DNA from 2 places in the Ralstonia sp. 24A2 genome. Region 2 is predicted to be linked to the other one. Evidence: riboswitches for the same ligand, from Rfam matches in the RefSeq annotation. Region 2 holds a riboswitch; the other holds the start of a gene.
What was found. A riboswitch is a leader RNA that binds a small molecule or an ion and turns the genes downstream of it on or off. The one in region 2 is predicted to bind ZMP and ZTP.
Positions count from the first base shown of each region.

Region 1 (4,206 bases), 1.0 Mb from region 2:
ATCGCGGCCAGGTGCTGTTCCGCGGGCGCGAATACAGCGGCCCGGTGCAGGGCATTGCGATGGTGTTCCAGTCGTTTGCGCTGTTCCCGTGGCTGACGGTGCAGCAAAACGTGGAGCTGGGCCTGGAAGCGCAAGGTGTGGGCAAGGCCGAGCGCGAAGAGCGCGCTGAGCAGGCCATCGACCTGATCGGCCTGTCGGGCTTCAACAGCGCATTGCCGCGCGAGTTGTCGGGCGGCATGCGCCAGCGTGTGGGCATTGCGCGTGCGCTGGTGACCGAGCCTGACCTGCTGCTGATGGACGAAGCGTTCTCCGCACTCGACGTGCTGACCGGCGAGAACCTGCGCGACGAAATGCTCGACCTGTGGGAAGACCGCCGCACCAAGATCAAGGCCATCCTGATCGTCTCGCACAACATTGAAGAGGCGGTGATGATGGCGGACCGCATCGTCATCCTCTCCAGCGATCCGGGGCGTATCCGTGCCGAGGTGCGCGTGCCGTTCCCGCGCCCGCGCAACCGGGATTCCGCCGCTGTGCGCAACCTCATCGACGAGGTGTACGGCCTGATGACCTCGCCGGAGCGCGTGGGTGTGCACGTGGGCGCCGAGTCTGCTGCGCAGCAACTCGCCTATCGCCTGCCGGAAGCCGAGATCGGCCAGATGGAGGCGATTCTCGACTTGCTGGTCGAAGCCCCGTTCAATGGCCGCGCAGACTTGCCGCACCTGGCCGAAGAAGCCGGCGTGACCGACGACGACCTGCTCCCCGCCTGCGAAGCGCTGGCCCTGCTGCAGCTCGCCACCATCGAGCGTGGCGACATCATCGTCACCCCGTTCGGCAAGACCTACATGGAAACCGAGCCGCCCGAGCGCAAGGTGCTGTTCGGCCAGAAGCTGCTGGAGCAGGTGGCGCTGGCCTCGCACATCCGCGCGGAGCTGGAAACCAACGAAGACGGCGAGATTCGCGAAGAGCAGATCCTGCGCGAACTGGAGGCCTACCTCAAGCCCGAAGAAGCCGAGCGCGTGCTCAAGATCGGTATTGAGTGGGGCCGCTACGGCGAGGTGTACGAGTACGTGTACAACACCGGCATGCTGACCCTGCCCCGTGAAGAGCGCGAGGAACGCGAAGAGCGTGAAGCGCAGGAAGGTGGGGATGGCGCGGCTGGGGCGTAAGACGGCGCCCTTTGGTTGTTCCCCAAGAAAGAGCCGCACGATGCGGCTCTTTTCTGTTCAAGTGTTGGTATCGGTTCTCGGTAGCGTGAAGCCAGCGGTTATCACCGCGGCAGCATGACCTGCATCCTCAAACGCAAACAAGAAGGAGCAAACATGGTGGTATCCCCTGAACAACTGAGCGCGTTGTTGACCAACTGCGCCGATTTCGCGCGGACGATGCTCGAACGTGCCGGGGATTTCTATCCGTTTGGTGCCACCTTGTCGAAGGATGGCACGCTCGGATCGGTCGGTGGCTACAACGGGCAAGAGCGACCGAAACCGCTGGAGATCTACACGTTGCTCGCTCAGGCCTTCAAGGCCGATGCCCTCAACGGCAACGTGTTGGCCACGGCACTTGCGGCGAACGTCAACATCCCGCCGGAATACTCGCCAAGCGCACCCGATGGGGTGCGTGTGCATGTGGAAGCAGCAGGCTATTCTCGCTTCATCTACATCCCCTATCGCATCACCAAGCGGGGGTTCCTGAAGAAGACATTTGTCGTCGAGTTTGACGAGTGGTTTGCTGTGGAAATCCCACCGCAGTTCTTTCAAGGCAGCGGCGGCTAGTTCGTTACCGGCCAAGTCGGTCTCGACAAGGCATTGGCATCCATCGCACAAAGCCAGATAATTGCTGCGCTACGCGACTGGCGAGACAGGATGGGCCACCATCGGGAAGCGTAGCGGCTGCGCCGCCGTTCGCCTGGGCACATTGGTATTCGTTCCTACGAGCCTCACCAATCTTCGCCCGACATTCTTCATCGATCTCTCCACGCACCGCAGGCGGCCGTCATGCAGTTGCCATGAGCAAAGAGATTGAGATGGAGATGTGCGCGAACCACCGCGAGCATAGCCATGACAATCATTCTCGATGGAAAATCAGTCGCAGCGCACTTCGAAGGTGTGCTCTCAGAGCGCGTCAGCGCATTCAAAACGCGACACGGTTACGTGCCGGTGCTCGCCACCATCCTGGTCGGCGCCGACCCATCGTCGGCAACCTACGTAAAGATGAAAGGTAACGCCTGTCGACGCGTTGGCATGGCGTCCAAGGCGATCGAGCTGCCGGAATCTTCAACAACGTCCGATGTGCTTGCCGTCATCGACGCATTGAACGCAGACCCGCACGTGCAAGGCATCCTGCTGCAGCACCCGGTGCCCAAGCACGTCAACGAGCGCCTGTGCTTTGACCGTATCCACGTGACCAAGGATGTGGATGGCGTGACGAGTCACGGTTTCGGCCGGATGGCATTGGGGGAGCCCGCGTTTGGTTCGGCCACACCGGCAGGCATCATGCGCTTGCTGGCGCACTACAACATCGACGTGGCCGGCAAGCGTGCAGTTGTCATCGGCCGTAGCGCCATCCTTGGCAAGCCGATGGCGCTCATGCTGTCGAACGCGAATGCCACCGTTACGCTCTGCCATTCCAGAACCATCCATCTGCAGGACGAGGTACGTCGTGCCGACATCGTCGTTGCGGCCGTGGGCAAACCGAGGTTTGTGTGCAGCGACTGGATTGCCGACAACGCCGTCGTCATCGATGCGGGCTATCACAATGGCGGCATTGGAGACGTCGACCACAGCGGCCTGGTTGGACGCTGTGCCGCCGTGACACCCGTGCCTGGCGGCGTTGGTCCGATGACCATCTCAACGTTGATCGGGCACACGCTCACTGCGGCTGAGCAGTCCACCAGCTGAAGCACCGAGCACACCCGGAAGGCGCCTCCACATGAGAGCCCCGAAGTGCCACGCCTTGTCTGGGGTGGTCTTCGGCGCTGTGGTCAGTTTCTGCCGCACGGCAAGCCACGAAAGTCAGCCCTGGCAGGTAACGCCGTGAAGACGTCCCACGGACGGCCCTGTCAGGACACGGCGGATCATCACCCTGCATGCGCTCAAACAGAGGGCAACGTCGCTCTCGCGCTGTTCTGGATGTCGATGCCTTTTTGCGGTGTAATACCGCGCATCCGCACATGCTGGCGACGTCCGGCCGTTCCCACAGCCCACCATGCATTTCGCTCGCACCCGCAAGACATTGACTGCCTGGCTTGGCCTGGTAGCGATGGCGCTCGTGCTGTTTGCGCCGATGGTGAGCCAAGCGCTGGAGCGGCATGAACTGCGGGTGTTCGAGCAAAGCATGCCGCTGTGCGAGGCGAAGACGCCTGCCGCCGTCGTCGCTGAGCTGCCCATCGGGTCGATCTGGCACGACATGCCCTCCGGCCACCAAGTGGCATGCGGCTATTGCGATCTGCTGGCAGAGCATGTGCTGGCGCCGACCATCCTCCCCCCGATGGCGACGCCAGCCCCCGTCCATGCAATCGCATGGGCTCCGGAACCCGGTCGGTTGTCTGCGCACAAAGCGCGCCATGCCGGGCGGCCACGCGACTCCCCCACCCTCCTCTGACCACGTTGACCGGGGCACCAAGCGCACGTCGCATCGCACCCGGCCGGCGCCGTTTCAGGCAAGACATCGTGCGATGCACCCATGACCGTTTGGGGCGCGCACGCATCTATCAGAGTGAGGAATCTTCATGACAACGCCATCCAACATCGTCCGGCGCATTGCACTGCTCGTCTGCGCCACCGGCGTGTTTGCACCTGTCGCAGCACATGCCTGCGCCACCTGTGGCTGTTCGCTCAGCACCGACGCAGCGATGGGCTACTCGGCCATCCCGGGTTGGCGCATCAGCTTCGATTACACCTACCTCCCGCAGAACCAGCTGCGCAGCGGTACGCACTCGGTCACGCCGGCGCAGGCCGCAAGCATTAACGACGCGGGTGGCAATCAGGAGGTGGAGCGCCAGACCATCAACCGTTACATCAACCTCGGCATCAACTACAGCCCGAACAGCAGCTGGAGCTTTGGCGCGATCGTGCCCTATGTGGACCGCAGCCACACGACCTATGGTGCAGCCACATCTGACCAACTCACCCCAAACAACATCAGTGGCGCCACCGCCAGTGGCTTGGGCGACATCAAGCTGATTGCCAGCTACCAGGGCTTCCTGCC
Region 1 covers NZ_JBPVZD010000002.1:495,277-499,482, forward strand. Annotated here, with positions in the region: gene ACS13N_RS07120 (ABC transporter ATP-binding protein) at 1-1,166, shown strand, start outside; gene ACS13N_RS07125 (hypothetical protein) at 1,281-1,772, shown strand; ZMP/ZTP riboswitch at 1,836-1,918, shown strand; gene ACS13N_RS07130 (tetrahydrofolate dehydrogenase/cyclohydrolase catalytic domain-containing protein) at 2,058-2,897, shown strand; gene ACS13N_RS07135 (DUF2946 domain-containing protein) at 3,205-3,600, shown strand; gene ACS13N_RS07140 (transporter) at 3,728-4,206, shown strand, end outside.
Region 1: another riboswitch for ZMP and ZTP. It lies ahead of ACS13N_RS07130 (tetrahydrofolate dehydrogenase/cyclohydrolase catalytic domain-containing protein); the one in region 2 lies ahead of glyA (serine hydroxymethyltransferase).

Region 2 (4,206 bases):
AAACAACACGACTGCAACTGCGCAGTGCTGGTAACAAAAAAGGCCCCCTAGGGGGCCTTTCTCATTTGCGCGCACTCGTCGCCGCAACTTCATCCAGCACGTCACGAAACTCCGCCAGATCCTCAAAACTCCGGTACACCGACGCAAACCGGATGTACCCGATCTTGTCCAGCCGCTTGAGTTCGCGCATGACCAGTTCACCCACGCGGTCGCTGCCGATTTCCTTCTCGCCGTGGCTGAGGAGTTTTTCTTCGATGCGGGCGATGGCCTCGTCGATGGCCTCGGCGGAGACAGGGCGCTTACGTAGCGCCAGGCGCATGGAATCCTTGACCTTGGCGCGGTCGTAATCGACGCGGCTGCCGTTCTTTTTGACGACGGCGGGGAAGAACAGCTCGATGCGCTCGTAGGTCGTGAAGCGGCGGTCGCAGGACTCGCACTTGCGGCGCCGGCGCACGGTGTCGCCTTCCTCCGACATGCGAGTCTCAATCACCTGGGTGGCCGCGTGGCCGCAAAAGGGGCATTTCATGCCGCGCTCCTCGGGAACCTCAAACGCACTGCGCTAAAAGAACAACGCCGCGATGGCCGGGGTGACCATCGCGGCAGAGTACTACGTGGCCAGTTGCCCGGCCATGGTCAAGCGCTTAGGCGTAGACCGGGAACTGCTTGGTCAGCTCAGCCACCTTGGCGCGCACGGCGGCGATGTTCGCTTCGTCGTGCGGGTTGTCCAGCACGTCGGCGATCAGGTGTGCAACCTTCACGGCCTCGGCTTCCTTGAAGCCGCGCGTGGTCATGGCCGGCGAGCCCAGGCGCACGCCCGAGGTCACGAACGGTTTTTCCGGGTCATTCGGAATCGCGTTCTTGTTGACGGTGATGTGCGCGTCGCCCAGCACCTTCTCGGCTTCCTTGCCGGTGATGTTCTTGGCACGCAGGTCCACCAGCATCACGTGGCTCTCGGTGCGGCCCGACACGATACGCAGGCCACGGGCCATCAGCGTTTCGGCCATGGCACGAGCGTTCTTCACCACTTGCTCCTGGTACGCCTTGAACTCCGGCGACAGCGCTTCCTTGAATGCCACTGCCTTGCCGGCGATCACGTGCATCAGCGGGCCACCCTGGATCCCCGGGAAGATCGCCGAGTTGATGGCCTTCTCGTGCTCGGCCTTCATCAGGATCACGCCGCCGCGCGGGCCGCGCAGGCTCTTGTGGGTGGTCGTGGTGACGAAGTCAGCGTGCGGTACCGGGTTCGGGTACACGCCTGCGGCGATCAGGCCGGCGTAGTGGGCCATGTCCACCATGAAGTACGCGCCGATCGCCTTGGCGATCTTGCCAATGCGCTCGAAGTCGATGCGCAGCGCAAAGGCGGAAGCGCCAGCGATGATCAGCTTGGGCTTCTTCTCTTGCGCCAGGGCTTCCAGCGCGTCGTAATCGATGTCTTCTTGCGCGTTCAGGCCGTAGCTGACGACGTTGAACCACTTGCCGCTCATGTTGAGCGCCATGCCGTGCGTCAGGTGACCGCCTTCGGCCAAGCTCATGCCCATGATTGTGTCGCCCGGCTTGAGCACGGCGAAGAACACGCCCTGGTTGGCCTGCGAGCCGGAGTTCGGCTGCACGTTGGCCGCTTCAGCGCCAAACAGTTGCTTCACGCGGTCGATGGCGAGCTGTTCAACCACGTCCACATATTCGCAGCCGCCGTAGTAGCGCTTGCCGGGGTAGCCCTCGGCGTACTTGTTGGTCAGTTGCGAGCCCTGCGCGGCCATCACGGCCGGCGAGGTGTAGTTCTCGGAGGCAATCAGCTCGATGTGATCTTCCTGGCGCTGATTTTCCTTCTGGATGGCGGCAAAGATCTCGGGATCGATCTGGTCGATCGTATAGCGGCTGCGTTCGAACATGGCGAGTGTCTGGTCTGAAACGAAACGGAAAAAACGGAGATCGGGTGTGGCGGGCTGGCTTCGGGAAACATGCGCGCGGCTTGGACGCTGTCTCGGCGTTGACCGATGGCAGCGGGTGCCCAAGTCACCCTGCTTCCCATTCGCTGCCCAGGCGAGCGGCAGGCGTCGTTGTGCATGACGCCAGAAACCTTGCGCTTCCTCGTGGTCGGTGCCCACTGCCGAGGTCTGCGGTGTGTTGCTGCAGCCCCGGGATTCGCCAGTCGCGCAAGGTGGAATGGTTGCCCGCGAGTGTACGACAGGCCCTTGACTGCCGCAAGGCGCGGGGCGCTTGCCCAAGCACATTGCGACGCAACAGGCGGCAACGCTTCAGGTAAACTCTGTTTTTCGCATTTTTTCAGGCTTGGAGACACTTCCATGATCGTATTCGTGACCGGTGCAACTGCCGGGTTCGGTGCAGCCATCGCGCGGCGTTTCGTGCGGGAAGGCCATCGTGTGATCGCGGCTGGCCGCCGTCAGGATCGTCTGGATGCGCTCAAGGCCGAACTGGGCGACGCGCTTCTGCCGGTCGTGCTGGATGTGCTGGATGCCGCCGCTGTTGCGGCGTTGCCGGGCTCGCTGCCCGAGGACTGGCGCGACGTCGACGTGCTGGTCAACAACGCTGGCCTGGCGCTTGGTCTGGAACCCGCCCAACGCGCAGACCTGACCGACTGGGATCGCATGATCGGTACCAACTGCTCCGGCTTGGTTCATATGACGCGTGCGTTGCTTCCGGCCATGGTCGAGCGCAATCGTGGTCATGTCATCAACATTGGCTCGATTGCCGGGACGTACCCGTACCCGGGCGGCAACGTATATGGTGCGACCAAGGCGTTCGTGCGCCAATTCTCGCTGAACCTGCGTGCCGACCTGACCGGCACCCGCGTGCGCGTATCGAACATCGAGCCGGGCCTGTGCTCGGGCACCGAGTTCTCCAACGTCCGTTTCAAGGGCGACGATGCCCGCGTGGATAAGGTCTACGAAGGCACGGAGGCGCTCACCGCCGACGACATCGCCGAGGCGGTCTACTGGATGGCGGCGCTCCCAGCGCACTTCAATGTCAACGCAATCGAGCTCATGCCCGTTTGCCAGTCATTCTCGGCCACGAGCTTGACGCGGGACATGGCTTAAATCGTGTCATGCAGGGTTTGCCACAGCGTGCAAGCCCTCGGCCGGCCGGTGGATGGCTGGCCGTCACATGAGCCTTGGTAAAATTGCCGGATGTCTTCTTTTGACTGGAACCTGCGCGTGTATTGGGAAGATACCGACGCAGGCGGTGTAGTGTTCTACGCCAACTATCTGAAATTCTTTGAGCGCGCCCGCACTGAGTGGCTCCGCGCGCTCGGGGTCGACCAGCAGGCGCTGGCCGACACGACCGGGGCCATTTTCGTGGTGCGCAGCACCGCTGTGGACTACCGCGCACCTGCCCGCCTAGATGACCTGGTGCAGATCCGTTCGCGTATGGAACGGGTTGGCCCAGCGTCGGTCCAATTTGCCCAAGAAGGCTGGCGTGGCGACGTTCTGCTCGCATCAGGCACGATTCGTGTTGGATGTGTCGACCGGCTCACATTCCGGCCGACCCCGATCCCCGCTCCCGTACTCGCAACCATCAAAGCCGCCGCATGAATCCCGTCGAGGTCACACAAGATCTGTCGATCGTCTCGCTGGTGCTGCACGCCAGTCTGTTGGTCCAATTTGTCATGGGCCTGTTGCTGGTGATGTCGCTGTTCTCCTGGACGTACATCTTCCGCAAGGCATTTGCACTGCGCGCTGCGCGCAGCCAGACCGAATCGTTCGAACGCGAATTCTGGGCCGGCGGCGATCTGCAGGCGCTGTATCAAAGCGCCGCCAACAACCGCCACAACACCGGCGCGCTGGAACGCATCTTTGAAGCCGGCATGCGCGAATACCTCAAGACGCGTGAGCAGCAGCGTGGCGGTGGCGACCCGAGTGCCATCCTCGATGCTGCCCGCCGCGCCATGCGTGCCGCCTATCAGCGCGAAATGGATTCGCTTGAATCGCACCTGCCGTTCCTGGCGTCGGTCGGTTCGGTCAGCCCGTACATCGGCCTGTTCGGCACGGTGTGGGGGATCATGAACGCCTTCCGCGGCCTGTCCAACGTGCAGCAGGCCACGTTGTCTGCTGTGGCGCCGGGTATTGCCGAAGCGCTGGTCGCCACGGCCATCGGCCTGTTTGCGGCCATCCCGGCGGTGATCGCCTACAACCGTTACGCCACCGAGATGGACCGCTTGGCCAACCGGTTCGAGAGCTTCATGGAAGA
Region 2 covers NZ_JBPVZD010000002.1:1,502,888-1,507,093, forward strand. Annotated here, with positions in the region: gene ACS13N_RS11935 (type IV pilin protein) at 1-34, shown strand, start outside; gene nrdR (transcriptional regulator NrdR) at 62-526, opposite strand; gene glyA (serine hydroxymethyltransferase) at 642-1,889, opposite strand; ZMP/ZTP riboswitch at 2,028-2,163, opposite strand; gene ydfG (bifunctional NADP-dependent 3-hydroxy acid dehydrogenase/3-hydroxypropionate dehydrogenase YdfG) at 2,304-3,056, shown strand; gene ybgC (tol-pal system-associated acyl-CoA thioesterase) at 3,147-3,551, shown strand; gene tolQ (protein TolQ) at 3,548-4,206, shown strand, end outside.